2 regions of the Massilia sp. TWP1-3-3 genome follow, and region 1 is predicted to be linked to the other one. Evidence: predicted binding sites of a transcription regulator. Region 1 holds the regulator's gene; the other holds the start of a gene.
The links. The regulator LexA, encoded in region 1, represses DNA repair genes until DNA is damaged. The targets are predictions, from matches to a motif close to ACTGTATNNNNATACAGT.

Region 1 (15,778 bases):
ACGTGATCGACGCCGATGTCGCCATCGTCACCTCGGTCGACATCGACCACACCGACTACCTGGGCGACACGCGCGAAAAAATCGGCTTTGAAAAAGCGGGCATTTTCCGCCCCGGCAAAGCTGCCATCTGCAGCGACCCAGTCCCTCCCGCCTCGCTGGTGGCGCACGCCGAGGCGATCGGCGCCGACCTGTGGCTGCTGGGGCGCGACTTCAATTATTCGGGCGACAAGCAGCAGTGGAATTACGGCGGACGCGAGCAGCGCCGCAATTCGCTTGCCTATCCAAGCCTGCGCGGCGCCAACCAGTTGCTTAACGCCTCGGCCGCGCTGGCCGCGCTGGAAGTGCTGCGCCTGGAGCTGCCGGTCGGCGCGCAGGATATCCGCACCGGGCTGGTGGTGGTGGAGCTGCCGGGGCGCTTCCAGGTCTTGCCTGGGCGTCCCACCGTCATCCTGGACGTCGCCCACAACCCGCACGCCGCCGCGGCGCTGGCGCAAAACCTGGGCAATATGGGTTTTCATCCTTACACCTACGCGGTGTTTGGCGTCATGCAAGACAAGGACATCGACGGCGTGATCGCGCCCATGGCGCAATACGTGGACCACTGGTGCGCGGCCGATCTGCCGTCGCCCCGTTCGGCCAGCGCGGCCAGCCTGGTCGAGCGCCTCGGCCAATTGCCGCTGGGCGACGCCAAACCGGGCGAACGCACGGTCGCCGGCTTTGCCGATCCGGCCGCAGCTTTTGCAAATGCAATGAGCCGGGCCGGGGAGAATGATAGAATTGTGGTCTTTGGCTCCTTCTACACCGTCGCCGGCGTGATGGCAGCCCGAAAAACCTCACTTCATTAAAGAAAAACGCATGGGCTTGTTCTCGTTCCTCAATAAAAACAAGCAAGAAGCTGCCGACGAAGACAGCAGTTACGTCGCCCGTGACGATGACGCCGCAGCCGGGGCGCGGGCCCGTTCCAAGCGCGCTTCCAGCGCAGGCGAGCCTGCCGCCCGCCGCACCAAAGATGGCCGCGCCGCAGTTGACCCGGTGCTGCCCGAGAAAAAACGCGCGCGCCGCCGCCTGGTCGGGGCCATCGCACTGGCGCTGGCGGTCGCTGTTGGCCTGCCGATGATCCTCGACTCCGAACCCAAGCCGCTCGCCACTGACATCGATATTCGTATTCCCGCCAAGGACAGGGCGCCCGCACAACCGCTGCCGGCCCCTGTGGCCGCTGCCGAGACGCTCGACAAAAGCGAGGTGATTGTGCCGCCGCCGAATTCCTTCGTCCCCCCCGCCGATCCGGCACCGCCTGCGCGCGAGGTGGCCGAGGTGCGCCCGGTTGCGCTTAAGCCCGCCCTGAAGAGCGATCCTAAGCCCGATCTTAAGCCCGCCCTGAAGATCGATCCTAAGCCCGAGCTCAAGCCCGAAGTCAAGCCGGACCCGAAGCCGGCCCGTGTCGAACCAAGGACTGTCGACAAGCCGGCCGTCAAGCTGGCCGAAGCCAAGCCGGACGCCAGGACCGAAGACGAACGCGCCATGGCGATTTTGGAAGACAAGCCGGCCGCGCCAATCAGCCAGAAAATCGTCTGGCAAGTGGCCGCACTGGCCAGCCAGGACAAAGCCAACGAACTGCAAGCCAGACTGAAGGCGGCAGGGGTCGCCTCCTTTACCAAAAAGGGCGCTAGCCCGAATGGCGAACTGATCCGGGTGCGCGTCGGCCCGTTCAGCAAGGAAGAGGGTGACAAGATCCGCCCCAAGCTGGCCAAAATGGGCCTGTCGGCCAGCGTCGTCTCCCATTAATAACAACATGACTGACGGGAACTGCGCGGCGTGACGATTTTCGATTACCTGGTCATCTTTATCCTGGCAGCGTCGATCGTCATCAGCACCATGCGCGGTCTGGTCAAGGAAATACTGTCGCTGGTCAGCTGGATCGTCGCCTTTGTCGTTGCCAATATGTTCGGCGCGCAATTGGCTCCCCTGTTGCCGGACGTGATACCGGGCGCCGCAATGCGCTTGATTGTCGCCTTTATTGCCTTGTTCATCGGCGTGCGCCTGTTGATGGGGCTGTTGATGCTGGCGGTCGATGCCCTGATCAAGGCCAGTGGCTTGAGCCTGGCCGACCGCGGACTTGGCGGGTTGTTTGGCTTGGCGCGCGGGATTGTCATTGTGCTGGCGGCGGTAATCGTGGCCGGCATGACCGCCTTGCCCAAGCAAGATTTCTGGACCCAGGCGCTACTGAGCCCGATGGCCGAAACCGGGGCGCGCACCGTCAAACCCTTTCTTCCTGCGGCCCTGTCGCAGCACGTGAACTTTTAAGTTTTTTATCATCAGTCAGTCTCTAGGAGCGCACCATGTGTGGCATCGTCGGCGTCGTCTCGCATAATTCCGTCAACCAGCTTTTGTATGATGCCTTGCTGCTGTTGCAGCATCGCGGTCAGGATGCGGCGGGAATTGCAACCAGTCATAGCAATATGTTCTCCATGCACAAGGCCAACGGCCTCGTGCGTGACGTGTTCCGCACGCGTAATATGCGTTCGTTGCAAGGCAATTCCGGCATCGGCCACTGCCGCTATCCGACCGCCGGCTCGTCCAGCGAAGAAGAAGCGCAGCCGTTTTACGTCAATGCGCCGTTCGGCATCACGCTGGCCCACAACGGCAACCTGACCAACCAGGCCCAGTTGAAGTCCGAGATGTTCCGCAACGACCGGCGCCACATCAACACCGATTCCGATTCCGAGGTGCTGCTCAACGTGCTGGCCCACGAAATCCAGGAGTCCACCACCGGCATGACGCTCGACCCGGACAACGTCTTCAAGGCGGTCGCGGCCGTGCACCGCCGCGTGCGCGGCGCCTACGCCGTGGTTGCGCAGATCGCCGGCCACGGGCTGCTGGCGTTTCGCGATCCGTTCGGCATCCGTCCGCTGTGCATCGGTGTCAACGAGACCGAGCAGGGCAACGAATACCTGGTCGCCAGCGAGTCGGTCGCGCTCGAAGGCATCGGCTTTCGCTTCCTGCGCGACATCGCCCCGGGCGAAGCGGTCTTCATCGACAACGACGGCAAGCTCCACGAGCGCCAGTGCGCCGACAATCCATCGCTCAATCCCTGCGCGTTCGAGTATGTTTACCTGGCCCGCCCCGATTCCATTCTCGACGGCGCCTCGGTGTATGCCACGCGCCTGAAAATGGGCGAGTACCTGGCCGACAAGGTGCGCGCACAATTCCAGCACGGCGAGATCGACGTCGTCATGCCGATTCCCGACTCCTCGCGTCCGGCCGCGATCCAGCTCGCGCTCAAGCTGGGCGTCGAATACCGCGAAGGCTTCATCAAGAACCGCTACATCGGCCGCACCTTCCTGATGCCTGGTCAGGCGATTCGCAGCAAGTCGGTGCGCCAGAAGCTCAACGCTATCGCTTCCGAATTCAAGGGCAAGAACGTGCTGCTGGTGGACGACTCCATCGTGCGCGGCACCACTAGCCGCGAGATTGTGCAGATGGCCCGTGAGGCCGGCGCGCGCAATGTGTTTTTCGCTTCCGCCGCGCCGCCGGTGCTGTTCCCGAACGTGTACGGCATCGACATGCCAACGCGCGACGAATTGATCGCATATGGCCGCAGCACCGAGGAAGTCTGCCGCGAAATCACGGCCGACGCCCTGGTGTACCAAGATGTGGACGCCCTCAAGCGCTCGATCTCGGACGTCAACCCGGTACTGAAAAACTTCGAAGCTTCCTGCTTTGACGGTATTTACGTGACCGGCGACGTGACGGTGGACTACCTCAACGAGCTGGAATACGCGCGCAATCATCCGAAGGACGCGCCGCTGGAAGACGCGGCCCGCACCCAGCTGAACCTGAACCTGGCCACGGCCGAGTAAGGAGTTTCATGAGCGAGCAAAACCAGAAAAAAACCTACGGCTTTACGACCACGATTTTGCACAACGACCGGCAAAAGCCGATCGAACACGGCTCGCTACACAAGCCCGTGCATACCTCGGTCGCTTTTGGCTACACCGACGCGCGCCAGCTGGCGTCGGTTTTCCAGGGCAAGGAGCCGGGCTTTCGCTACGGCCGCCAGGGCAATCCGACCATTGCTGCTTTAGAGGACAAGGTCACGCGCATGGAAGACGGCGTGGCCACGATCTGCTTTGCCACCGGCATGGGCGCCATCGGCGCCGTATTTCAGGCGCTGCTGAAGGCGGGCGACCATGTGGTGTCGTCCGCTTTCCTGTTCGGGAACACCAACAGCCTGTGGCAGACGGCGGCGGGGCAGGGCGTGGACGTGGCCTTTGTCGACGCCACCGCCGTGGCCAACGTGCAGGCGGCGCTGACGCCGGCGACGCGCATCGTATTTGTCGAGACCATCGCCAATCCGCGCACGCAGGTGGCGGACCTGGCGCGCATCGGCGCGCTGTGCAAGGAGCGCGGCATCCTGTTCGTGGTGGATAACACCATGACCACGCCTTACCTGTTCCGCCCCAAATCGGTGGGGGCGGGCCTGGTGGTCAATGCGCTGACCAAGTCGATCGGCGGGCATGGCATCGCCCTGGGCGGCAGCCTGACCGACACCGGCGTCTATGACTGGAGCGTTTACCCGAATATCGCGGCCAATTACAAGCGCCAGCCGCAGCCGATGTGGGGCATGGTGCAATTGCGCGCCAAGGGCTTGCGCGACTTTGGGGCCTCGCTGGGGCCCGAGGCGGCGCACCACATCGCCGTGGGCGCCGAGACGCTGGCCTTGCGCATGGAGCGCGCCTCGTCCAATGCGCTGGCGCTGGCGCGCATGCTGGAAGCGGACGAGCGCGTGGCCGCCGTACATTATCCCGGCCTGGCGTCGCACCCGCAGCACGCGCTGGCCTCCAGCCTGTTCAAAGCTTATGGCGCCTTGTTCAGCTTTGAGCTGAAAGAAGGCATCGATTGCTTCGACTACCTGAACCGGCTCAAGCTTGGTATCGCCGCCAGTAACCTGGGCGACACGCGCACGCTGGTCATTCCGGTGGCGCACACGATCTTTTTCGAGATGGGCGCCGAGCGGCGCGCCAGCATGGGGATCGCCGAATCGCTGATCCGGGTGTCGGTCGGTATCGAAGATATCGACGACCTGCTGGCCGACTTTGGCGAGGCTTTGCGGGACGCGCCGTCCACCGCAGCCGCATAGGGAAAAATAGTGGCGAAATGACAGCGTCGGGGATTATTTTTTAATAAGAAAGATGTTATTCTAGGCAAGATTGTCCGTTGTCAAAGGCGGCACCTTGTCATTCCTCCCAGGAGAATATCATTCCTTTTTGCCCGAATACCGTTTTCCGTTTCGCCGCACGGCCAGTTGCCGCAGGTGTACTGGCCTTCATCGCGCTCGTTGGCGCACCGCTGGCCAACGCCGCCGATGACGATTACCTGTTCTTCCCGATCTCGGCCACCGACAATACGCGCGCGATCCACCTGACGTCGCTTGTCTTCAGCACCGACGGCTTGCTCACCTCCTCGACCCGCTATCCGCGCAGCCGCAGCGAAGGCTGGCTGCCGGACGAAGCGGGCCGCGCCGCCTACAACTACGACACGCGCCTGATCGATTGCGAGACCGGCTTTTATGCCGAAACGTCGACCGCGCTGCTCGACCAGGCCGGGGTGCAGGTCGCCTCGCGCAACAGCCCGGCGCGCCAGGTAAGCGCCCAGCTCGAGCAGCAGCTCAAGCGAGCCGACAGCGACAACTGGCCCGAGCCGAGCGACATTTTCCTCGCGTGCGCGGCCGCGTCGAGCCCTACGCTCAAGGGCCAGCGCGCTGCGCGCGCGATCAAGGCGCAATTCGTCGCCCCCGACCCGGCCAATCCGGCCCAGCTCGAAGACAGCAAGCAGCTCTTTACCATGGCGCGCATGCATTACGACTTCAGCAGCCTGGAAAAGCAGCCGCCCGCTTTCGCGCTGGCGCTGTTTGGCGAGATGCGCGGGCAGCACGCCGCGTGGCGCAAATCGATCAACAGTCCTTATTTTCCAGCGCCGAGCGACAGCGTGGCCGATGCAGCCACGCTTGCCAAGGTCAACGCCGGCATGCGCGCCGCGGGCCTGGAGCGCGTGGTTGTCAAAGGCTTGAAGGGGAGTGCCTTCGACCAGGTCTATCAGGCCGATGCCGCCCACCCGGGCATCGCGCAAAAGCAGCCGCCTGGCGCCGCATTTGCCATCGAAACAGCGCACACCGATTGCGAGAGCCGCCTGTTCATGCCGTTCGACCAGCAGATTTTCGACAATGGCGGAAAACTGATCGCCAGCGTGCAGCTCGGCGCAAAGCAGGCGCTGGCCGACATGAAGCGGCGCTACGGAGCGGACAATGATGGCGCTGCAGGATTTGATAGCGTGGCGATTGCCGCCAATGCCGGCGTGATCTGCGGGCTGGTGGAAGCGGCGCGCCATCCCAAGCCAGCGGCTGCGCCCGACGCGCTGCTGTATGGCATGGCGCCGGGCGCGCTGTCAAAGCAGCAGAGCGCGGCCGAGATGCTGCTCGCAATTCGCGCCGCGCGCCGCAACTACCGGCCCTGAGAAAGAGGTGCGGCTGATGGCCGACGCTGTGAAAGGTGCAGGCTCGCGCATGCCTGTACCGTTCGGCAGCGCGCTGCGGCGCCGGATGATGCGCGTCAATGGCGAAGCGGATTGAACTGAAAGCGCAAAACCGGTTTATCATCTTGGCTTGATCCTACTGCGCAAGACTGCTAACACATGAAGAAAACCCTGTTCTGCCTGACCCTGTTGCTGTGCGGCGCGGCGCAAGCCGATGACCTGTCGAGCGCGAACGCGCTCTTTGCCAAGAAGGATTATCCGCAAGCCTTGCAGTTATTTACCAAGGCCGCCAACGCCGGCAACGCCGAAGCACAGTTGCACGTTGGCGAAATGTATCTATACGGCGACGCCGGCAGCGTGGACCTGGTCAAGGCCGAGTCATGGTTCAAGAAGTCGGCCGCGAAGGGCAACAAGACGGCGCTTGCCGCGCTGGAGATGATGACGCGGCGCGAAGCCCACAAAGAAGAGATCGCTTACTGGATGTCGAAGTACGACGGTGCTGACTTAAAGTCAGGCAAGTACCGTTGTCCGGTGCCGCGGATCCCGGCCATGTCGAAAGTGAACGATGAAATTGCCGCCGTCGCCGCCAAAGTCCAGGCCTGGCAGCTGTGCTACAACGGCTTTGTTGAAAACATCAACGCCGCCACGCCCCTAACCAAGCGCATCCCTGCCGACATTGCCGACCTGCTCACCAAAGACGAAATGGCCACCGCCACCACGCACCTCGAAGGCGTGCAGGCGCGCATCGTCGAAGAAGCCCGCATCGCCTCCAAATTGCTGCTGGCCGACTACGCCGTCTGGCGCGACGCCACCGACGCCTACGTTGCCGAGCACAACCGCATGGTCAAGTAGCCACAGTCAAACAACATCTACCCCGGGGTAGATTGCGGGAATGGTTGCTGTTAGTGCCAGCTGCGCATCAGGCCGACGGCCAGGCCTTCGAGCGCGAAGTCGTCGGTTTCAGGGTCGACGCGGATGACCTTGAAATCGGGATTTTCGGGCAGCAGTTCAATAATGCCGTTGGTTTTCTTGTAGCGCTTGACGGTGACGTCTTCGCCGATCCGGGCAACGACAATCTGGCCGTTCTTGGCCGTATCGACCTTTTTTACGGCCAGCAAGTCGCCGTCCATGATGCCGGCGTCGCGCATCGACCACCCCCGTACCTTGAGCAAAAAGTCAGGCTTGGACGAGAACATCGCCGGGTCGACACTGTAAGTGGCTTCCACATGCTCCTGCGCCAAGATGGGCGAGCCGGCAGCGACGCGCCCGACCAGCGGCAGCGACATCATCAGCGAGGCCGGCACCAGCGGGATCACGTCCAGGCTGGCGCCGATCAGGCGGATGCCGCGCGACGTGCCCGGTGAAATTTCGATCGCACCCTTGCGCGCAAGCGCTTGCAGATGCTCCTCGGCCGCATTGGCCGACTTGAAGCCAAGTTCGTTGGCAATCTCGGCGCGGGTCGGTGGAAAGCCCGTGTTGTCGATCGCGTCCTTGATCAGGTTGAGGATTTGTTCTTGACGTGGTGTGAGCTTGATCATCGGTATAAGAGACTGTTTGTATAAACAGACTGTATTTTTGTACAGTATTTCGCTCAGCGCAAGTATTAAATGCGGTTTTGCCTGAATTATTTGCACTTTGACGTGTCAATTTCAGCGAATGAAGAAGATTTCATCAGCGAAGTAGCCCTTGCAGGCGGCCTCACGCGATCAGAGATCGGCTTTGCCGGCGGCCATGCCAGGCTGCCCAAGCCGACTTCTTGACCACGATTTCATCCCCGGACTTTGAGGGAGCAACAAGGGCATTGCCAGCCGGCGCCATCTCGCGCTATAATTGCCGGCTTTCCCTTCCCACACTCGTCTTGACGCCGAGGTGGGCATCTGTTTAAACGTCCCTAAGGAGTTATGCATGCGTCATTATGAAATCGTCTTTATCGTCCACCCGGACCAAAGCGAGCAAGTCCCGGCGATGATCGAACGCTACAAAGCCAGCGTATCCACGCGCGGTGGTTCCATTCACCGTGTTGAAGATTGGGGTCGTCGTCAGATGGCTTACTCGATCAACAAGCTGCCAAAAGCGCACTACATCTGCATGAACATCGAATGCGACAACGAGACGCTGGTTGATCTTGAGACCGCGTTCAAATTCAATGATGCGGTGCTGCGTCACCTCACCGTTCGCATGAAGAAGGCTGAAACCACGCCATCGCCGATGATGAAATCGGTACAACGTGAAGACGCAGCCAAGAGCCACCGCTCGGAAGCTCCGGCTCCTGCCGCAGCAGCTCCAGCCCCAGCTCAAGCAGCAGCGTAATTTTTTGTTTGAAAGTCCTGAACGCGAATTGATGCCACCTCGGTGAATCAACTCCAGTTCGTAGCCCTGATTGGCGAGCGCGATGTGTTGCGCTACACCCCGGCCGGCGTGCCCATCGTGTCCGCCACCCTGATGCACAGTTCGCAGCAGGTCGAAGCAGGGGTGCCCAGGCTGACCGAGTTTGAAATTGCCGCTGTTGCAGCGGGCGAGATTTCAGGCAGGTTCAGCCAGGCCGAATTAGGCGCAGCGCACCAGTTCACGGGATTTTTGGCAAAGAAGAACCGCAGCAGCAAAAGCCTGGTGTTTCACATCATTGATTTCTGTGCCGCCGCTTAAGCGACGATACATTTTAAATACAGGAGCCTCAAATGGCATTCGGTAAAAAATTCGACAAGAACAAGCTCAAGCTTAAAGAAAAACGCAAACAACAGAACCCACTGTTCAAGCGTAAGAAATTCTGCCGCTTCACGGCAGCGAACGTAGAACAGGTCGACTACAAAGACGTCGACACGCTGAAAGACTTCGTCCAGGAAAATGGCAAAATCATGCCAGCACGCCTGACCGGTACCAAGGCGCACTACCAGCGCCAGGTTGACACCGCAATCAAGCGCGCCCGCTACCTCGCGTTGCTGCCATACACCGATCTGCACCACGCTTAAGCGCTGGCAGATAAAGGAGAACTCATATGCAAATCATTCTGTTAGAAAAAGTTGTTAACGTCGGCAATCTGGGCGACGTCGTCAAAGTCAAAGACGGTTACGCACGTAACTTCCTGATCCCGCAACGCATGGCTCGTCGTGCTACCGCTTCGGCAGTGGCAGAATTCGAAGTTAAGCGCGCTGAACTGGAAAAAGCTGCCGCTGCAAAGCTGGCCGTTTCCCAGGCTGAAGGCGAAAAGCTGTCGGGCATGACCATCGCTATCGCTCAAAAAGCGGGCGTCGATGGCCGTCTGTTCGGTTCGGTCACCAACTTCGACATCGCTGAAGCGCTAACAAAGGCTGGTTTCGCGGTTGAAAAGGCACAAGTACGCATGCCTACCGGCCCATTGAAGACGACCGGCGAGCACGCTGTTGCTGTCGCTCTGCACACCGACGTGGTTGTTGAAATCACGATCGCTGTTACCGGCGAAGCTGCTTAAAGCACGAAGCGCCATCAAGCAGCAACATGCTGCTGCATTACAAAAAAAGCCGGGTTTCCCGGCTTTTTTTACGTCGAATTCTCCCCAATTATGTCAGGTGGTTGACCCTAAGCAGGTATAATTCGCGCCATGAACGCACCATCCGATCCGCAAGTCGACGCTCTTCGCATTCCGCCGCATTCCATTGAAGCAGAGCAGTCTGTTATCGGGGGATTACTGCGTGATAACGCCGCGTTCGACCGCATTGCCGACATGATGCATGCGGACGATTTTTACCGCTACGACCACCGCATCATCTTCGAACAGATCGTCAAGCTGATCAACAGCTCGCGCCCGGCCGACGTGATCACCGTGTTCGAGGCCATGTCGAATATCGGCAAGGCCGAAGACGTGGGCGGCATGCAGTACCTGAACGCGATGGCGCAAAATACGCCGTCGGCGGCGAATATCCGGCGCTACGCCGAGATCGTGCGCGACCGCGGCGTGCTGCGCAAACTGATCACCGTGGCCGATGAAATCCAGGGCAATGCGTTCAACCCGCAAGGCAAGGAAGTCAAGCAGATGCTCGACGAAGCGGAGTCCAAGATTTTTGCCATCGCCGAGCAGGGCGCGCGCGGCTCGCAAGGCTGGATCGCGGTGCAGCCGCTGCTAACGCAAGTGGTCGAGCGTATCGATGAACTGTATAGCCGTGACAACCAGAGCGAAATCACGGGCGTGCCAACCGGCTTTATTGACCTGGACCGCATGACCTCCGGCTTGCAGCCGGGCGACCTGGTGATCGTCGCCGGCCGTCCTTCGATGGGCAAGACCGCATTCTCGGTCAACATCGGCGAAAACGTCGCGATCGAGGCGGGCCTGCCGGTCGCAATTTTCTCGATGGAGATGGGCGGCACCCAGCTGGCGATGCGTATGCTCGGCTCCGTGGGGCAGCTCGACCAGCACCGCCTGCGCACCGGCCGCCTACTTGACGAAGACTGGCCGCGCCTGACGCACGCGATTCAAAAAATGAACGAAGCGCAGTTGTATATCGACGAGACGCCGGCGCTCAATCCGATCGAGCTGCGCGCGCGTGCGCGCCGCCTGTCGCGCCAGTGCGGCAAGCTTGGCCTGATCATCATCGACTACATCCAGCTCATGACGGGCAGCCAGCCGGGCGACAACCGCGCCTCGGAGATTTCCGAGATTTCGCGTAGCCTGAAGGGCCTGGCCAAGGAATTGCATTGCCCGGTGATCGCCTTGTCCCAGCTGAACCGCTCGCTGGAGCAGCGCCCCAACAAGCGCCCCATCATGTCCGACTTGCGCGAGTCGGGCGCGATCGAGCAGGATGCGGACGTCATCATTTTCCTGTACCGCGACGAGGTCTACAACCCCGATTCGCCGGACAAGGGGACGGCCGAGATCATCATCGGCAAGCAGCGTAATGGTCCGATCGGTTCCATTCGCCTGACCTGGATCGGTCAGTACACCAAGTTCGGCAATTACAGCGGTGGCCTGGCCCTTTACCAGGGTGACTAATTCAATGCGCCGTCTGGCTTTGATAGCGGCGGCCTTCAGCAGTATCAATATGCTTTAACGGAGATAGCCATGTTTGGACGTTTAATGCCCACCGAGGGCAAATTCTTTGACCTTTTCAACCAGCACGCCGATCTGTGCGTGAAGGGCGCGCAAGAAATGGTTGGTCTGATGACCAACTTCGACGACCTTGAAGTGCGCACCCACGCTATTGAAGGCATCGAAAAGCAGGCCGACAAGATCACCTACGCCACCGTCGACATGCTGCACAAGACGTTCATCACGCCGATCGACCGTGACGACATCCACAAGCTGATCACGCGCATGGACGACATCCTGGACTTGATGGAAGACGCCGCCCAGACCGTGTCGCTGTACGACTTGAAGGCCGTTACGCCGGAAGCCAAGCGCCTGGCCGAACTGTGCCTCGCATGCTGCGAAAAAGTGCAGGCCGCCGTCGCGCTGCTGCACAACATGGACAACTCGCAAAAGATCGTCGCCATCTGCGAAGAGATCGACCGCCTTGAGTCCGACGCCGACCATGTCATGCGCGCGGCCATGTCCAAGCTGTTTCGCGACGAGCCGGACGTACGCAACCTGATCAAGATGAAAGCAATCTACGAGATCCTCGAGACGGTCACCGATCGCTGCGAAGATGTCGCCAATATCATCGAAGGCATCATCGTCGAAAACGCATAAAGAACATCAGATGAATAACCTGCAGATCAGTATTTATGTGCTTGTGCTGTTGATCGGCCTGGCGCTGATTTTCGACTTCATGAATGGCTTTCACGACGCGGCCAATGCGATTGCGACCGTGGTTTCGACCGGCGTGTTAAAGCCGCAGAGCGCGGTGGCGATGGCGGCCTTTTTTAACTTCATCGCCATCTTCGTGGTGGGGCTGAAGGTCGCGTCGATGATCGGCAAGGGGATTATTCATCCCGAGATCATCGATCAGTATGTGATTTTTGGCGCGCTGGTGGGCGCCATCGTCTGGAACCTGATTACCTGGTACTACGGCATTCCTTCGTCTTCCTCGCACGCGCTGATCGGCGGGCTGGTGGGTGCAGCGGTCGCCAAGGCGGGCACGGGTGCGCTGGTATCCGGCGGCCTGGTCAAGACGGTGGTGTTCATCGTTGTGGCGCCGTTGCTGGGCTTTTTGCTCGGCTCGATCATGATGCTGATCGTCTCGTGGCTCTTCGTACGCTCCACGCCACGCAAGGTCGACACCTGGTTTCGCCGCTTGCAGCTGGTGTCGGCCGCTGCCTACAGCCTGGGCCACGGCGGCAACGATGCGCAAAAAACGCTGGGCATCATCTGGATGCTGCTGATCGCGTCCGGCCACATGAGCAAGGCCGATCTCGCGCCGCCGTACTGGGCCATCGTCGCCTGCTACACGGCGATCAGTTTCGGCACGCTGTTTGGCGGCTGGCGCATCGTCAAGACCATGGGCCAAAAGATCACCAAGCTTAAGCCCGTCGGCGGCTTTTGCGCGGAAACCGGCGGCGCGATCACCCTGTTCATGTCCAGTTTCCTGGGCGTTCCGGTATCGACCACGCACGTCATTACGGGCGCCATTGTCGGTGTCGGTTCGGCGCAGAAGATGTCCGCGGTGCGTTGGGGCGTGGCGGGCAATATCGTGTGGGCGTGGTTCCTGACGATTCCGGCGGCGGCATTCATGTCGGCAGTGGCTTGGTGGATCGGCACCAAAATCATGTAAGCAGTCAGATGCAAGAACAGCCGTTCGATGAAGATTGAACGGCTTTTTTTTCGCCTGCACCCTGCACGGCCACGCACCATGGCACGGTAGGTCGCAAAAGCGCAGCGCATTGCGACAGGCGTCAACGCGTCATATCGTGGCCCGGTGAGCTGCTACTTGATGCACACCTGCCGCACCGTTCTGAAATCAACCAGCCCTTGCAGCACCTTCTCGATCCCATCCATCTTCAAGGTCAGCATCCCGTCTTCGAGCGCCGCCGCCAGCAATTCAGCCACCCGCGCGTGCTCCTGCAGCAGCTGCTTGACCTTGTCGGTCCCGATCATCAGCTCATGCAATCCCATGCGCCCGTTGTAACCCAGATTGCACTCGGCGCAGCCCACCGCCCGGTACAGGGTAAAGCTGCCATCGGCCTGGGCATAGCGCTCGCGCCAGCTGACCAGCACTTTGGCGCGCCCGCCCTCCGGATCGCGGATGAAGGCCGCCGTGTTCACCAGTTCAGCGCAAAACTGCGTGAGCAGGTACTCGATTTCGTCGGCCCTCGGCACATAGGCCAGCTTGCAGCGCGTGCACAGGCGCTTGCACAGCCGCTGCGCCAAAATGCCGAGCAGGGCGTCGGCAAAATTGAACGGGTCCATGCCCATGTCGAGCAGGCGCACGATCGATTCGGGGGCGCTGTTGGTATGCAGCGTGGCCAGCACCAGGTGCCCCGTCAGCGACGCTTCAATGCCGATGCTGACGGTTTCCTTGTCGCGCATCTCGCCCACCATGATGATGTCCGGATCGGCCCGCAAAAATGCGCGCATCACGGTGGCGAAGTCGAGCCCCGCCTTGCGGTTGACCTGCACCTGGCGCAAGCCCTTCTGCGTGATTTCGACCGGGTCTTCCGCAGTCCAGATCTTGGTGTCGGGCGTATTCAAGTACTGGAGTACCGAGTGCAGCGTGGTGGTCTTGCCCGAGCCGGTAGGCCCGCACACGAAAAACAGGCCATACGGTTTTTCAATCGCCCCGCGCAGGCGCTCCAGGTTCTGCGGCAGCACGCCCAGATTGTCGAGCGGGATCGCGTCGCCTGCGGCCAGGATGCGCATTACCACGTCTTCCACGCCGCCGCTCGACGGAATGGTCGCCACGCGCAGCTCGATGTCGAGCGGTCCGTACTTGTTGAACTTGATCTTGCCGTCCTGCGGCTTGCGCCGCTCGGACGTGTCAAGGTCGCACATGATCTTGATGCGCGCCACCAGCGCATTGCGGTAGCTCGACGAGATGTCGATATACGGCACCAGCGAACCGTCCTTGCGAAAGCGGATGCTGGTGCGGCCATTGCCCGGCAGCGGTTCGATATGGATGTCGGACACGCCCTGGCGGTAAGCGTCCATGATCACCTTGTTGACCAGTCTGACCAGCTCCGACTCGACTTCCTCCGACACGTTCACCGTCTCTTCGGTCGTTTCCTCTTCCATCCCCGCGAGCAGCTCGCGCAGGGAACTGCCGTCGCTGCGCGCGGTGGTGCCGAAGAACTGGTCCATCGTGTGCTTGAATTCGAGCCGGGTCGTCACACAATAGGTCACGTTCGACTTGGGGAACACCTGGTTGACGATCTTGCTCGCGCGGATCCGGTCCGGGTCGAGCGCGAGCACCAGCAGGCCGTTCTTGTCTTCGTCGAGCGGGAGCCATTGGTGGTCTTCGACATACTGCGCCTTCAGGTTGCGCAGCAATACGCCCGGCTTGATGCGCGCGGGCCGCATCGGCTCGTATGGCACGCTGAAGTGGCGCGCAAGGGCCGCGCCGATCAGCGGCAGCGGCACCTTGAAGTCGCGCATCAGCACCTCTTCAATATGGAGTTGCTGCGCGCGCGCCGTGCGCACCGCCAGCTCGAGTTCGGTGAGGGAAAGGGTCGCCTCCACCACCAGGCCATCGTACTTGCTAAAGGGCACCATGCGTGTCTCGCTATCACGGACGTTGATCCTTCCATATTGTGGTAGATATGACAATTGCCTTTGATTTTGATCACCGCTTCCGGTGCGCAAAACGGGCCGGTGAGCGATTAGCCCTGGCCGAACAGGTCGTGCTCGTCGAGGATGGCGTAGACGATCTCGGGATGCTGCTCCAGGCAGCGGCGGATGGCGGCGGGGATGGCCTGGCGGGTCTTGCGGCACAGGCCGGGAAACTCGCGCACGCCGATCGCCAGTCCGCGCACGGTTTTCACTTCGCGCGCGGCGGGAGCGATGGTCAGTACGATGCCGAGCTGGTCAAGCATTAACTTGCTTACGTGCTGCAGCTGGGCGTAGCTGTCGATGCGCTCTATGCGTTCGAGCATCTTTTTTTCCTGCTCACGCGTCAGCATCAGGATGCGCTTGTCCGCCGCCGGATCGGCCAGCAATTGTTCGCGCTCGCACACGCATAGCCCGGGCGGGCATTCGATGCGCACGGGAAAGGGGAAGGGGAGTTCTTGCAGCATGGGCCACAGGTTAGCGCTGCGGGGGGAGGGTTGTCAAACGCGGCGGGCGGCAAGCCGGCGCACGACGTGGCAATACTTTGGCGCAATGCGCTGTCGCTTGCGCGCCCTACTT
Region 2 (15,778 bases), on a different contig from region 1:
CAGGTTCAGGACCGACGGTTCAGCGGGAATCCACTGTCAGTGTCGATGCATCCATGTGCGAAAAAGCGTTTGGCGTTGCCGACCTGCGCCTTCACGATCAGTTGCTGCGCATGCCGCTCGACGTCTGGTATGCGCGCGAGTTTCCCTACGATAGCTACGCTGTCGAACAGTGCGCATCTTCCAGGCGAAAGGAAGCTGTCGCCGCTTGCTGCATTGGCGCGTTGATTCTGGCGCTCACCATGTTGCTGCTGTTCAGCCAGCTGTAACCCACCCGGCCCTGCGCCCGCAATCCATCGATAGCCATATCAAAATTGTGTTGACTACTATAATATTAGTGTTATAGTTCACTACATCACCACTTTGATACCCCACCAATAGGAGGACGTATGATCCAAACAGCACCACCAGCGCGGGAGCGCATGACATGACGACCGGCTGGAACGATAACACCCCCATTTACCGCCAGCTCAAGGAACGGGTCATCGGCATGATGCTCGACGGCGTCCTGAAAGCGGGCGACGCCCTGCCCTCGGTTCGCCAGGTGGCGGCCGAGTACCAGCTCAATCCGATCACTGTTTCCAAGGCTTACCAGGAACTGGTGGACGACAATCTCGTAGAAAAAAGAAGGGGAATTGGCATGTACGTCACCGAAGGCGCGAGCGAAAAACTGTTGGCCAGCGAACGCGAGCGTTTCGTGCGCGAAGAATGGCCCGCCATGGTCGAGCGTATTCGCCGGCTCGGCCTCGATGTCGAGCAATTGCTGCGCAGCAGCGCGGCGAGCGGAGCGCAGTCATGAGCGCCGTCATTTCCGCCAAGGGCTTGAGCAAGCATTACGGCAAGTCGGTCGCCGTCGACAATATCAGCTTTGAGATCCCCGCCGGCAAGATCGTCGGTCTGATCGGACCGAACGGTTCGGGCAAGACCACCACCCTCAAGGCAGCCCTCGGGCTGATCCCGTTCGAGGGCGAACTGTCGGTGCTGGGCTTTGACCCGCGCACCCAGCGCGACCAGCTGATGCAGGATGTGTGCTTCATCGCCGACGTGGCAATCCTGCCGCGCTGGCTGCGCGTGGGCGACGCCATCGACTTCGTGGCCGGCGTGCATCCGCGCTTTGACCGCAAAAAGGCTGAACGCTACCTGGCCAACACCAAGCTCAAGCCTTCGATGAAGGTCAAGGAAATGTCCAAGGGCATGGTGGTGCAACTGCACCTGGCGCTGGTGATGGCGATCGATGCCAAGCTCTTGGTGCTTGACGAACCGACGCTGGGCCTGGACATCTTGTACCGCAAGCAGTTCTATCAGAACTTGCTGGAAGACTATTTTGACGAACACAAGACGATCGTCATCACCACCCACCAGGTCGAGGAGATCGAACACATCCTCACCGACCTGATGTTCATCCGCGACGGCAAGATCGTGCTGTCGGCGTCGATGGACGAATTGAGCGAGCGCTATACCGAAGTGATGGTGTCGGGCGACAAATTGACGGCCGCCAATGCGCTGTTGCCGATCGACCAGCGCACTGTGTTCGGCAAGTCCGTGATGCTCTTCGATGGCGTGTCGCGTGCCCAGCTCTCCGCCCTCGGCGAAACCCGCAACCCAAGCGTCGCCGACCTGTTCGTTGCGACCATGAAAGGAACCTACGCATGAAAACGATGAAATGGCTGGTGCGCCGCGAATTTTGGGAGCACAAGGGCGCAATGTTCTGGGCGCCGATCGTGGCGGCGGCGCTGATGTTCTGCTTCTTGAGCGGCACAATGATCTACGGCGCGGCGCAGGGCGAATTCAAGAGCCACATCTCGGTCAAGATGGACAATGCCGTTGAAACGACGTCAATCCATACCGCCTTCGACGCCCTGCCCGCGGCTGAAAAGCAAAAAATGGCTGACATCGCCGCCAGCAGCTACCTGGCCCTGGCCGCGCCGCTGCTGCTCATGCTGGCCGCGGTCGCTTTCTTTTATTGCCTGAGCGCCCTGCATGACGAACGGCGCGACCGCAGCATTTTGTTCTGGAAGTCGCTGCCGGTGTCGGACGCGCAGACCGTGCTGTCCAAGGTCCTTACGGCCGGCGTCGTCGCGCCGCTGATCACCATCGCGGTGGGCGTGTTCCTGTCGGTGCTGACCATGTTGGTCGTGGGCACTGTCGCCGCCGTGCAAGGCATCAACATGTTTGGTCTCGTACTGTCGAACGCCAGCTTCTACCTGGCGCCGCTCCAGCTGCTCGGCCTGCTGCCGGTGTATCTGGTGTGGGCCTTGCCCACCATCGGCTGGCTGCTGATGGTGTCGTCGTGGGCCAAGTCGAAAGTGTTCCTGTGGGCCGTGGGTGCGCCGCTGCTGCTGGTCGGCATGCTTAAGTGGGCCACGCACATTCTTGGCTTCGGCATCGACACGCATTGGGTCACCGAAAACATCGTCGCCCGCGGCTTGGTCGGCTTGGTGCCTGGAAACTGGTTGCCGCTGTCGCACATTGACAAAGTAGCGCTCGCTGGCGGCGACCGCGCCACATTCATGACCGAAGTGTTCACCATGTCGTGGATGACGCTGGCAACGCCGCAAGCCATGATTGGCGCAGTTGCCGGCGCGGCCATGATCTTTGCCGCGATCCGGATTCGGCGCTGGAAAGACGAAGGTTAATCGACTTGAAACGCCGCGCTTTTACGACGGCGCCCCCACTTGACGACACAGATCAGGTTGCGGAAATACAGTAGGGCGCAAAAGCGCAGCGCATTGCGCCCTACTATCGAAAGCCGGTGACTATTCGAACTGCTGTTTGAACGATTCAAACTGCTGCTTGAGCGCTTCAACTTCACCGCGCAAGGCGGCCACTTCCTGCTCCAGCTGCCCTACCCGACTGCCCTGCGCCGACGGCGAAGCCGACGCCGTGCCGAAGGCGCTTTCCTGCTGCGCCAGCGCGGCGTCGCCGCCGAGCAGCTGACCGTAGCGCGGCTCCTTGGTGCCGGGCGCAAGCGCCAGGCGCGCGACGATGGGCGGGTATTTGTCGATCAAAAACTGCAGGCACGTTTCGACGTCAGAGACGCTTTTGAAGTCGTGCAGGCGCCCGCTGCGGGTGCGGATTTCGCCGGCCGTTTGCAGACCACGCAGCATCAGCACGGTGAGCACGGCCAGCTTGTCCTGTTCAAGCGACCATTTGATGCGCATGCGGTGCTCGTACTTGGCGGCGCGCGCACCCGCTTGCGTGATGCCGTTGACGTATTTTCGCTGCATCAGGCTTTGCAGCACTTCCTGCACCGTCTCGTCGGAGAGCTGCATCACCGGGTCGCGGCTAGACAGTTGATTGCAGCCGTTGGTGATGGCGTTGAGCGTCATCGGATAGTTATCCGGCGTGAGCGCTTCTTTCTCGGCCAGCACGGCCAGCACGCGGATTTCAAACGGGTCCAGGATGGGCGCGCCGTCGGGTGTTTCTTGTGTCATGGCTTCCTTACTCGACCAGTTTATTGAGCTCTACCGAATCCAATTTATCACATTCGGGCATGCTCGCGCAGGCTATTCCCGACGCCTTCATCAGCGCCGTCAGGCGTTCGAGCTGCTCGTCCTGGCGCGCGGCGTGGTTGATCAGGCCGTGCAAGGCTTTCGAGAGCGGGTCGTCGCCGTTGGGCGTGACGCCGTAGGCCGAAAACAAATGGGCGCTGAGCGAATCGGCATTCTTCTGGACGATGTGCGCCGGGTTGCCCACCGCCGTCGCGCCGGCCGGCACCGGCTTGATGACAACCGCGTTCGAGCCGACCTTGGCATACTCGCCCACCGTAAATGAACCGAGCACCTTGGCGCCGGCGCCGATGATGACGCCGCGTTCGAGCGTGGGGTGGCGCTTGGTGCCGGCGCCAAGCGAGGTGCCGCCCAGCGTCACGCCCTGGTAGATGGTGCAGTCGTCGCCCACGTTGGCGGTCTCGCCGATGACCACGCCAAAGCCATGGTCGATAAAGACCCGGTGGCCGATGGTGGCGCCGGGGTGGATTTCGATGCCGGTGATGATGCGCGCGATATAGGAAATGAAGCGGCCTATCCATTTGAGTTCGCGCGTCCAGCAGGCGTGCGCCCAGCGATGCATCATGATGGCCTGGAAGCCCGGATAGCAGGTAAACACTTCCCAGGCATTGCGCGCCGCGGGGTCGCGCTCAATGATGCTCTTGATATCGTCGCGCAGATTGGGGAACATAGATGGGGAGGGAAACAGTTGCGATACAGGCATGGTAGCGTATTCGCCCCATGCTTGCTTACGGGGGGTCAAAGTCGACGGGGCGATCAAAAGGTCCCCGGCTGAGCGTGGCGCAATGCGCGCGCAGCGCTTTTGCGCCCTACGGTGCGTGGGAGATTCGTTGGCACGTTCGTGCCCAGATTCGAGCCGGATTCGGGCCGGATTCGGGCGAAACCCGTGGCGATCGCGTGGCAAATCCGTCGCACACCGTAGGGCGCAAAAGCGCAAGGCGCGCATTGCGCCACGATCGGCCTGCGGCGTCAGCCTTCCTTGGCCAGCCGCTGGCGGCGCGCTTCGTACAGGCAGACGCCCGACGCCACCGAGACGTTCAAGCTCTCGACCGAACCAAACATCGGGATATTGACCAGCATGTCGCACGTCTCGCGCGTCAGGCGGCGCATGCCCTCGCCTTCCGAACCCATGACCAGCGCAGTCGGGCCGGTAAAGTCGGCCTGGTACAAGCCCTTGTCGGCGTCGTCGCTGGTGCCGATCAGCCAGATGTCGCGGTCCTTCAGGTCGCGCATGGTGCGCGCCAGGTTGGTCACGGCAATGTACGGCACGGTTTCGGCCGCGCCGCTGGCAACCTTGGCGACGGTCGCATTCAAGCCCACCGCACGGTCCTTGGGCACGATCACTGCGTGTGCGCCAACGCCGTCGGCCACGCGCAGACAGGCGCCCAGGTTGTGCGGGTCGGTGATGCCATCCAAAATGAGCAGCATCGGCGGACCTTCGATCGCGTCGAGCAATTCGTCCAGGTTGCGCGCCAGCGCCAGCTGGCTGGCAAACGCGATCACGCCCTGGTGGCGGCGGGTGCCGACGATCTTGTCAAGGCGCGCCGAATCGACCGGCATCACGCGCACGCCCATGCCCTTGGCGCTGGCGATCAGGTCGTGCATGCGCCGGTCTTCGCGCGTGGCGTCGACAAAAATCTCTTCCACCGACGACGCTTCATGACGCAAGCGCGAGGTCACCGCGTGGAACCCGAAAATCATTTTATTCTTCATTACTTCTTATCGCTTATTCTTGTTGGACTTGCTGGTTTTGGCTGCCGGCTTGGCTGAGCGCGAAGCGCTCTTGGTGCCGGCCGACGCCGATTTGCTGCGGCGTGGCTTGGCTTCACTGGTGTCGAGGTCATAGCGCCCCGCGGTGTTGACCTTCGGCTCGCGCGACTTGCCCGGTTTGGCGTCGAGCGCCTTGTGCGCGGCGCTCTTGGGCTGGCCCGCACCGGTGTCGGCGGCGATACTGCCGCCGGCCAGCACCAGGTCGATCTTGCGCGCTTCCAGGTCCACCCGCGCCACCTGCACCGTCACGCGGTCCGTCAGCTGGTAGCGCTTGCCGGTGCGTTCGCCGCGCAGTTCGTGGCGCGCATCGTCGTACTGGAAAAAGTCGGTGCCAAGTTCGGTGATGTGCACCAGGCCTTCGACAAACAGGGCATCGAGCTGCACGAAAATGCCGAAGGTCGTCACGCCCGACACCACGCCGGTGAATTCCTCGCCCAGCTTGTCCTTGATGAAGTAGCACTTGAGCCAGGCTTCGACGTCGCGCGAGGCTTCGTCGGCGCGCCGCTCGTTGGCCGAACAGTGCACGCCCAGGGCGTCCCAGATCGTCAAGTCCTTCTCGTTTTTCTGGGTGCCGGCCGCCTTGTCCTTGGCCTTCTGCTTGCGCGTGGCGTTCGAGACGTTGGAGTTGAGGGCGGTCAGGTCGATGCCCTTCGGCTCGTATTTTTTGCCGAGCAAAATGGCCTTGATGGCGCGGTGCGTCAGCAGGTCGGGATAGCGGCGAATCGGGCTGGTGAAGTGGGCATAGGCCTCGTACGCCAGGCCGAAGTGGCCGATATTGTCGGGGCTGTAGACCGCTTGCTGCATCGAGCGCAGCAACATGGTTTGCAGTAGCTGGGCGTCGGGACGGTCCTTGATCTGCTTCATCATGTTGGCGTAGTCGCCCGCTGTCGGCTTGTCGCCGCCTTGCAGGTCCAGGCCCACCTGCTTCAAGAAGGTGCGCACTTGCGTGAGCTTTTCCTTGGTCGGCGAGGCGTGGATGCGGTAGGTGCCCGGATGCTTGTGGCGAATCAGCAGGTCGGCCGCGCACACGTTCGCGGCCAGCATGCATTCTTCGATCACCTTGTGGGCGTCGTTGCGGGTGCGCGGGATGATCTTTTCGATCTTGCCCAGGGCATTGCAGACGATGTAGGTTTCGGTGGTTTCAAAGTCGATCGCGCCGCGTTCCTGGCGCGCCTTGTGCAGCGCGTGGTACACATCGTACAAATTGAGCAGATGGGGCACGATGGCCGGACGGCGCGCAGCTTCAGGGCCGGCGGTGTTGCCCAGGATGTCGGCCACTTCGTTGTAGGTCAGGCGCGCGGCCGAATGGATCACGGCCGGATAGAACTGGTACGCCTTGATCTCGCCCTTGTCCGAAATGACGGCGTCGCAAACGAGCGTCAGACGGTCGACGGCCGGGTTCAGCGAACACAGGCCGTTCGAGAGTTTTTCGGGCAGCATCGGGATCACGCGGCGCGGAAAGTACACCGATGTGCTGCGCTCGAGCGCGTCGACGTCGAGCGCGTCGTTCGGCTTGACGTAATGGCTGACGTCGGCAATGGCGACGATCAGGCGGAAGCAGTTGGCCTTGCCCACGACCACCGGTTCGCAATAGACCGCGTCATCGAAGTCGCGCGCGTCTTCGCCGTCGATGGTGACCAACGGTACGTCGCGCAGGTCGACCCGGTCTTCGAGGTCGGCGTCGCGCACTTCGCCGGGCAGCTTGGCGGCGCTCTTGAGCGCGGCGGCTGAAAAGATATGCGGCACGCCGAACTTGCGCACGGCAATTTCGATTTCCATGCCAGGGTCGTCCAGGTCGCCAAGTACTTCAACGACCTTGCCGGCCGGCTGCTTGAAGCGCGACGGCTGCTCGGACAATTCAACGCTGACGATCTGGCCAGCCTTGGCCTTGCCGGGTGTGCCGGACACTAAAATGTCCTGGCCGATGCGCTTGTCTTCAGGGGCGACGATCCAGACGCCATTTTCATTTAACAGGCGGCCGATGACGTGCGTGTTGGCGCGCGAGACGACTTCGACGATGGTGCCTTCCTGGCGCCCGCGGCGGTCGGTGCCGGTGACTTTGGCCAACACGCGGTCGCCATGCAGCACTTTCTGCATTTCTTTGTCGGACAAGAACAGATCTTCGCCCGGTTCGTCGGGGATGACGAAGCCGAAGCCGTCGCGGTGCGCGCTGACCCTGCCTGCGACAAAACCGGTGTCTTGCGACAGCGAGTAGTTGCCTTCGTCGTCGGAGAAGATCTGGCCGTCGCGCTGCATGGCGTTCAAGCGGCGCGTGAGAACTTCGATCGCGGCAGTCTTGACCTTGAGCGTGCGCGCGATCTCTTGCAGATCAAGCGGCGCCTGAGCGTTACGGAAAATGCCGAGAATATCCTCGCGGCTAGGGATGGTGTGTGTAATTTGGTTCAAATCGTTTTCTATATTTGTTTTTGGCAGTGGACCCGCTACTTCTTGGCGGGCACTGACACGGTGATTATTGACACGGTGATAGGCGTAGTGTAACGGACACCCGTGCGTTTCGCCTAACGTAGCGTGCTGCGAAGTTTCTTTTACCGGAGCTTTGACATTTCAAAATGTTCCGCTATAATTTTGGTCTTTCGCGGCGAGCCAGATCTGCAGCGGAAAAAATGCAGCATATTGGCAGCGGAAACAGCAGCGGAGTAACGAAAGTTAGTCTGGCGCAAAACTTCAAAGGCTAGTATGATAGCAGTTCTCGGCGGCAACGCCGGGTTGCAGTGAGTAATCGCAGGAATATGCCCACGTGGCGGAATTGGTAGACGCGCATGGTTCAGGTCCATGTGCCTTCGGGTGTGGGGGTTCGAGTCCCTCCGTGGGCACCACTCTATTTCGGTAGAGATTTCCGCAGCAGTCAGTAAGCAGTCAATCAGTAGTCAATCAGTAAGCTCATCGATTCGCCGTAATCGCTCGATTGCGGCGTTTTAGTTTGAGTCAGTAGCAGACTTGTTGTATCAGTGCCCACGTGGCGGAATTGGTAGACGCGCATGGTTCAGGTCCATGTGCCTTCGGGTGTGGGGGTTCGAGTCCCTCCGTGGGCACCACTCTACCGGAAGTAACTCCGCATGAATTCGCAATATTTACGGCGCCGCAGTCCTTGCAAAAGGCTGCGGTGTTTTGCGTTGGCAGGCTTGATTCAAAGCAATGCGGCATTCAGCGTGCATATGGTCTACACTGAACCAACTCCCGCCAGAGGAAGAAGGCCGTGAAAATGTCGCCCCCCGTCAACGCCGCCACGTCGTCCATGCATGCCGACATCGATCCGCTGTCACTGCAGGTCAATTATCACGCCCTGCTGTCGGCCTCGCCCGACACCGTGCTCCTGTTCGACATCGACAGCGGTCGCCTGATCGACGTCAACCCCAAGGCATGCTCGCAGTTCGGTCTGTCCGAGCGCGAATTGCTCGCGCGCCGCCTGATTGACCTGTGCCCTCCCGTCCAGCGCGACGGCACCCCTTCGCAGCAATTGATGGACCATTTTATTGCGCGCGTGTGCAACGGCGTGCTGCAAGTGTTCGAGGCCGAGTTCGTGCATAACAGCGGGCGCCTGATCGAGTGCGAACTGCGCCTGGTGATCATGCCCACGCCCAGTGGCCGCTTGATGCACGTGCGCCTGATCGACGTTACGCGCCGCAACCAGGCCGAAAAGCTGCGCAAGGGCCAGGGCCAGGTGCTGGAAATGGTCGCGCGCGGCGCGCCGCTGACGGCCACGCTGGACCAGCTGATGCTGCTCATCGAAAGCCAGTCCGACGGCGTCATCTGCAGCGTGATGCTGCTCGACGACGACGGGATCAAGCTGCGCCCGGGCGCGGCGCCCAGCCTGCCCGCCTCCTACATGGCGCTGCTGGACGGCGTTGCCATCGGTCCTGACGTCGGCTCTTGCGGCTCGGCCATGTTTCGCAAGGAAGCGGTGATCGTCTCCGACATCTCGACCGATCCACTGTGGGCGCCCTACCGGGCATTGGCCGCGCCCTACGGTTTGCGCGCCTGCTGGTCGACCCCGATCTACCTCGACCAGCAACAGGTGCTGGGCAGTTTCGCCATGTATTACCGCGAAGTGCGCTCGCCCGACCAGGACGACATGCGCCTGATCGAAGTGGCCACGCACCTGGCCGGCATCGCCATCGAACGCACGCGCCGCGAGCGCGAACTGAACCAGCACCGCGAACATCTCGAGGAACTGGTGGCCGCGCGCACGGCGGCGCTGACGGCGGCGCTGGAGACACTCTCGCTCACGCAAGACGAACTGGTGCGGCGCGACAAGCTGGCCGCGCTGGGCGCGCTGGTGGCCGGCGTTGCGCACGAACTCAATACGCCGATCGGCAACAGCCTGGTGGTGGCCACCACCATGGCCGAACACGTGCAGCAGTTGGCCGATGGCGTGGCGGGCGGGCTGCGCCGCTCCACGCTCGAAAACTATCTCGCGCGGGCGCACGAGGCGGGCGACCTCCTGGTACGCAACCTGCACCGCGCCGCCAAGCTCGTCACCACTTTCAAGCAGCTCGCAGTGGACCGCACCACGTCGCAGCGGCGCGATTTTTCGGTGGCGGAGCTGATTGAAGAAGTCGCCTTGCCGCTGCGCATAGCGATTCGCCAGCGGCCGGTCAGCGTGGAACTGTCGATCGCGCCCGCACTGAACGCACCGACCATGGACGGCTACCCGGGTCCCTTGTCGCAAGTGCTGAGCAACCTGTTTGAAAATTGCCTGGTGCACGCCTTTGCGCCGGACGGGCACGGCACCATCCGCATTGCGGCCTGGCCGGTGGGTGAGGACCAGGTCAGCATCTCCGTGGCCGACGACGGCGCTGGCATCGCGCCCGAACTGGCCGACCGCGTGTACGATCCGTTCTTTACCACCAGGCTAGGGTCCGGTGGCTCCGGCCTGGGCTTGCACGTGGCCCACAATATCGTCAGCGGCGTGCTGGGCGGCCATATCGCGCTGCACAGCGACGTTGGCCAGGGAAGCTGTTTTACGCTGCTGCTGCCGCGCGTCGCGCCGGACGCCAAGGCGCCCGCTTGATCTGCACCCATGTGCGGTGCTTGACTTGCGGCGCCAACAGGCTATGCTCGGCTTCAATGATGAAATCTTTCTCCTCGCTTGGCGCCCTCACCCTGCTTGCATGTATCAGCGCGGGCGCGGTGGCCGGTCCCGCGCCCTGGTACACCTGGCGCAGCAAGCTCGACGGAAAGCAGGTCTGCGCCCAAACCGCGCTCGGCCCAGGCTGGGAAAAGGCACACGGCCCATTCAAAGATAGCCATTGCACAAAGCTGGCGTACACTCAATAATACCTTGAACAGCATTGCCCTTTGAGGAGAGATTCAACACGTCGTCCGTAGCATCCATTCAAACTGAGGAGAAGTTAATGTTTACGAATCCCGAACAATTTGCATCCGCCACCAAGACTCTTTTTGAACTCCAGATGATGACCTTTAACGCCCTCACCAGCAAGGCGGTCGAAGGCGTGGAACAGGTCGTTGCCTTGAACATGGCGACGGCAAAAAACTCGGTGGAAGGGTCGATGGCGGCAGGTAAAGAAATGAGCCAGGCCAAGGATGCCAAGGCCGCCATGGCTGCGGCCGCCGCGCACGCGCAGCCGAACGTGGAAGGAGTCGTTGAATACGGCTCCCAGCTCAAGGTCATTATCGACGACATCCACACCGAATTTACGAGCGCGGCCGACGCCCATATCGCCGAAGCGAAAAGCACGCTGTCGGCCCTCATCTATGATGTGACTAAGAACGTCAAGCCGGGTTCGGAAAATGCAGTGCAGATCATGAAGGCCGCGATTGACAATGCCTTCCAGGGCTACGAGCAAGTCACCCAGGCCACGCGCCAGGCGGTCCAGGTTGTCGAAGACCAGATTGCAAAGGCAACCGAACAGGTAGCGCCAAACGAGAAGCGGGCGAAAAAAGCAGGATAGGCTGGTGCAGGCGAAGCTCAGTCGCCGAGATCAACATCAACATTGACGCCAGCATCAACATTGACGTCAACATCAACATTGACGTCAACATCAACAGCAAGCCATGCCGCTGCGCATTGCGCGCCAGCGGCATGGCCTGTTTCAAGAAAGTACGCCCCCTGCCACCAGTCCGCCACACATGACCACGAACAGCATGATCAAGGTAGTGCGCTTGCGTGCCGGCAGTTGCGCCAGGTACGTTATGGTTGGTGCTCTCATGTTTTCTCCCGCTAGTGTGATTGTTGTGTGAGAATTCGATTACTTTTTCACCGGAACGTTCGGTTGATTCAGGAGGTCCAGCACCTCCTCGGTAGTGGAGCGAGGCCCCTGCGAGGCAGCGATGGTCTTTTGCGGGCGGCCTGCACGCGGCTTGCTGCGCTCCGTTTTTTCCACGGCCGGGATGATCTCGCCGCCAACGCTGGTGCGTAAAATCGTCGCCAGATTCTGGGCTTCGGCGCGCACGTCGCCCGTCACGATCCTGTTTTTGACCGTCAGGTCGGCCAGCGCCTTGCTCGACACGCGCAGGCCGCTCACTGCCAGCAAGCTGGTTGCCACGACGTTGTCCGGGTCAAGCTCCAGCACTTTTTTCGCATGCGTGATGGTCTCCCCGTATTCGTGGCAATCGAAGCTGACCTGGGCAATGCGCAGCCAGGCGGTCTTCTCCAGCGGGTAAGCCCGCGTAGCGATTTTCAGGGTGGCGACGGCAGCGGCGCTCTGACCCAACTTGAGCGCGCTGTCGGCCTGCTGCAGCAAGGTGGCCATGGCAGGCGGCGCGGGCGGCGCCGGCGTGGTCGATGCGCAGGCGGCGAGCACCGCAACGCATGAGAGGCTCATAAGAAATTGTTTCGCATTCATGGCAGGCCTCGAGTTGTAGTCCGAAGTCTATTATTGGTTCCCGAAAAAGCACGGCGATTGCGCCTGATCAATGTACCGGTGCGGCACGCTTCATTTCGGAAAACAAAAGCGACACCGGGCGGACAATCGGAAGGAAGCAAGAGAAAGATCATGGCGATCTCGTGCAGTTTCTTTCTAATTAGGAACGTGGTTCCCAATCAAGGAGTCGAACTTGCACGCTTCCGACGACAAACCCTTTCCGCTCGCCCCAACGAAGCGGTCCCCGCAGCCCAGGCGCACCGTCAGCAAGAAAGACTTCAGCCTGCCCAAGCCGTATCGCCGTCAATTGTTCAGCGAAGAACCGGAGCGACTGACCCGCTTGCAAACGGCGATGCTGACCTTGGGCGCGCTGCTCGTAGCCGCGGTGCTTGCAGTGCTGGCCCTGCTGGCGCAGGAGAGCGATCATTCCCCGGACGGCAAGGTCATCGTGGCCGCCGCCCGGCTCGAGACCGTGGACTCGGTCGAAGCCCAGCTGGCGTCTTTACCCCCGCCTGCCGCGCCGGCTGAACCGCCCGTTCCGCCAGCGTTGCAGCATGAGGCGCGCACTGCCGGCATGCTGCCGACGCAGACGCCGGCCACACGCATGCACCCGGCGACCAAGCCGAAAGCGAAAGCCAAGGCCAGGCAGCCCACCCGGCTCGCCGGCGCGCCTAAAAAACCAGCACTGCACGGGCGCGCCCTGGCCGCCCTGCTCGAGCGCGAGAAAAAAATCAGGCCTGCGCCGATGAAACCGGCACCCCGGGAACCCACGCTGACGATCCCTGCGCCCGATCCGGATGTTGCCCTGATCGCGGCGATCTTGCTGCTCACGCCAGCGCCCCTGCCCGCCTCGGCGCCGGCGGTGGCGATGGAACTGGCCGGGCGCGCTCAGGGAACCTGCATGCCCGTTACGCCCAAGGACCACGGCTGCGCCGAATTGCACAAGTTGAAACCTTGACCGGCAAAAACCACAGCGCGCGCGAAAAGAGGGAATTTTCTGGGCTTTGCCGGGGTCAGAAGTTATACTGTATATAATCACAGTTAATAGAGAAGTCCGGTAGTGCAGATGCGCAAAGTGCTTGAAAACGAGTTTTACTATCTCGATAATTTCCATCGGGTGCTGGAATGGATCGCCGAGCGTTACGACGACCTGCTCCTTGACGATGAGCGCGCCTTCATCGCCCTGTTCGCGACCCTGCCCCAGCCTGCGCGCGCCCTGCTCGTGCGCATGGTCATGCGCAAAGGCACATTATTTCGCGCTAGCAAGCTCAACTACGCTGAAATCGGCTGCCCGGTCGAGGCCGCGCGCCATTTGCTGCCCACCGGCTGGGTCTCCTGCGACCCGGTCATGTCGCTCGACGAACTGTTCGACCTGCTGCTCAAAGACGAGCTGGCTACCGTTTTCCGCCTGTCGTTGCACGAAAAAGGCGCCCGCAAGGCCGAGCAGCTGGCAGCGCTGCGTACCCAGTTTGACGATGCGCGCGCCTTTTCGCACTGGTGCCGCGACTCCACCGACGTGGTCTACAGCATCCTTGTCAAACCCCTGTGCGACCGCTTGCGCCTCATTTTCTTTGGCAATCTGCGCCAGGACTGGACCGAGTTCGTGCTCTCCGACCTAGGTGTATTCAAGTTTGAAAAGGTCGACTTCAGCGCACACTCGCGCGGTTTTCGCCATCGGGGCGACGTCGACGACTATCTCGCGCTGCATGGCTGCAAGGAGCGCTTCGAAGCTGGCGAGGCGCTGGACGACGTGCTGCATTCCCTGCCGCCAGAGGCGTTTGACAATGACTGGATCGACAGCCGGCGCGAACGGCTGCTGTTCCAGATCGCCCAGCACGTTGAAAAGCAAAAGGACTGGGCCGGCGCCATTGATTTGTACACGCGCTGCCGCTTTCCCGGCGCGCGCGGCCGGGCCATCCGGGTGCTGGAAAAAGACGGTCAATACCAGCGCGCCCATACCTTGCTCACGCTGGCCCAAAAAGCGCCGGAGAGCGACGCCGAACGCCAGCAGCTCGCGCGCATCGGGCCGCGCCTGGCGCGCCGGCTTGGCCACGAAAAAGCGCCGTCGCGGCGCAACCCGGCGGTGCAGCGCCTGGACCTGCACCTGCCGATGCCGATGCCGCAGGAAGCGTGGTGGGTCGAAGGCGTGGTGCGCGACCATCTGCAGCGCGACGACGCGCCCGTCTTCTATGTCGAAAATGCGCTGATCAACGCGCTGTTCGGCCTGCTGTGCTGGCGCGCCATCTTCAGCGCCATTCCCGGCGCATTTTTCCACCCTTTCCACCGCGGCCCGGCAGACCTGTTCAGCGCCGATTTTTTTCCGCGGCGCGAAGCGGCGTTTCGGGCATGCTTGGCTGAACTCGACACCGACGCCTATCGCGCCGCCATCCGCGCCACCTATGCCGAAAAATGCGGCATCCAGTCGCCGTTTGTGACCTGGGAAGCGCTCAGCGCCGAACTGATCGAGATGGCGCTCGACTGCATCCCCGCGCTGCACCTGAAAAAATGGTGCGAGCGCATCCTGCTCGACATCAAGGCCAACCGCACCGGCTTTCCCGACCTGATCCAGTTCTGGCCCGCCGAGCGGCGCTACAACATGATTGAAGTAAAAGGCCCGGGCGACCGCCTGCAGGACAACCAGATGCGCTGGATCGAATACTGCGCCGCGCACCAGATGCCCATTTCGGTGTGCTACCTTCAGTGGTCCGGGCCGCCGGTTTGAGCTACGTCGTCGCCGTGCGCGCCCTGTGCGAGTTCACCGCCAAACAGGGCGACCTGGACTTGCGCTTTACGCCCTCGCCCACCGCGCTCGAAGGCATGGCCGGCCACGCCGTCGTCACCGGCCGGCGCGGCGCCACCTATCAGACCGAAGTGAGCCTGTCGGGCGAACACGGGCCACTGCTGGTGCGCGGGCGCGCCGACGGCTACGATCCGAACCAGAACCTGCTCGAAGAAATCAAGACCTTTCGCGGCGACCTGGCCAGCATGCCCGACAACCATCGCCACCTGCACTGGGCGCAGGTGCGCGTGTACGGCCACTTGCTGTGCCAAAAGCTCGGCCTGGACCAGGTCCACCTGGCGCTGGTGTACTTCGACATTGGGCGCCAGAGCGAAACCGTGCTGCGCGAGCTGGCAAGCGCGCAGACGCTGGCGGCGCTCTTCACCGGCCTGTGCGAGCGCTTCGTTGCCTGGGCCGAGCAGGAACTGGCGCACCGCCTGGCGCGCAACGCCGCTCTGGCCGCGCTGCAGTTTCCCCATCCGGCGTTTCGCCCCGGCCAGCGCGACCTGGCCGAAACCATCTTCAAGGCCAGCAGCAGTGGACGCTGCGTGATGGCGCAGGCGCCGACCGGCATCGGCAAGACGGTCGGCACGCTGTTCCCGGTCCTGAAGGCCGCGCCACAGCACAAGATCGACAAAGTGTTTTACCTGGCCGCCAAGACGCCCGGGCGCAAGCTGGCGCTTGACGCGGCGCGCTCGCTGACGGGCGACGCGGTTCCGCTGCGGGTGCTGGAACTGGTCGCGCGCGACAAGGCGTGCGAGCATCCCGACAAGGCTTGCCACGGCGACGCGTGCCCGCTGGCCAAGGGCTTTTACGACCGCCTGCCGCACGCGCGCAGCGCCGCCGCCGCCGCCGGCATGCTCGATCGCGCCGCGCTG

Region 2: the regulator LexA is predicted to act here: its motif matches at 13,146-13,163, upstream of ACP7D4_RS20560 (VRR-NUC domain-containing protein).

What each region holds. Positions count from the first base shown of each region.
Region 1 covers NZ_JAFCWX010000013.1:32,154-47,931, reverse strand. Annotated here, with positions in the region: gene folC (bifunctional tetrahydrofolate synthase/dihydrofolate synthase) at 1-845, shown strand, start outside; gene ACP7D4_RS14915 (SPOR domain-containing protein) at 856-1,785, shown strand; gene ACP7D4_RS14910 (CvpA family protein) at 1,816-2,304, shown strand; gene purF (amidophosphoribosyltransferase) at 2,340-3,860, shown strand; gene ACP7D4_RS14900 (cystathionine gamma-synthase family protein) at 3,869-5,140, shown strand; gene ACP7D4_RS14895 (hypothetical protein) at 5,218-6,513, shown strand; gene ACP7D4_RS14890 (tetratricopeptide repeat protein) at 6,691-7,383, shown strand; gene lexA (transcriptional repressor LexA) at 7,434-8,069, opposite strand; gene rpsF (30S ribosomal protein S6) at 8,437-8,841, shown strand; gene priB (primosomal replication protein N) at 8,884-9,177, shown strand; gene rpsR (30S ribosomal protein S18) at 9,210-9,500, shown strand; gene rplI (50S ribosomal protein L9) at 9,527-9,979, shown strand; gene ACP7D4_RS14860 (replicative DNA helicase) at 10,109-11,494, shown strand; gene ACP7D4_RS14855 (DUF47 domain-containing protein) at 11,564-12,190, shown strand; gene ACP7D4_RS14850 (anion permease) at 12,201-13,211, shown strand; gene ACP7D4_RS14845 (GspE/PulE family protein) at 13,364-15,145, opposite strand; gene ACP7D4_RS14840 (hypothetical protein) at 15,253-15,666, opposite strand; gene ACP7D4_RS14835 (GspE/PulE family protein) at 15,773-15,778, opposite strand, start outside.
Region 2 covers NZ_JAFCWX010000024.1:72,584-88,361, reverse strand. Annotated here, with positions in the region: gene ACP7D4_RS20630 (hypothetical protein) at 1-266, shown strand, start outside; gene ACP7D4_RS20625 (GntR family transcriptional regulator) at 425-796, shown strand; gene ACP7D4_RS20620 (ABC transporter ATP-binding protein) at 793-1,650, shown strand; gene ACP7D4_RS20615 (hypothetical protein) at 1,647-2,633, shown strand; gene ACP7D4_RS20610 (YceH family protein) at 2,754-3,431, opposite strand; gene cysE (serine O-acetyltransferase) at 3,439-4,176, opposite strand; gene rlmB (23S rRNA (guanosine(2251)-2'-O)-methyltransferase RlmB) at 4,476-5,219, opposite strand; gene rnr (ribonuclease R) at 5,226-7,682, opposite strand; tRNA gene ACP7D4_RS20590 (tRNA-Leu) at 8,029-8,113, shown strand; tRNA gene ACP7D4_RS20585 (tRNA-Leu) at 8,248-8,332, shown strand; gene ACP7D4_RS20580 (ATP-binding protein) at 8,500-10,308, shown strand; gene phaP (TIGR01841 family phasin) at 10,652-11,209, shown strand; gene ACP7D4_RS20570 (hypothetical protein) at 11,507-12,103, opposite strand; gene ACP7D4_RS20565 (hypothetical protein) at 12,315-13,079, shown strand; gene ACP7D4_RS20560 (VRR-NUC domain-containing protein) at 13,188-14,843, shown strand; gene ACP7D4_RS20555 (ATP-dependent DNA helicase) at 14,840-15,778, shown strand, end outside.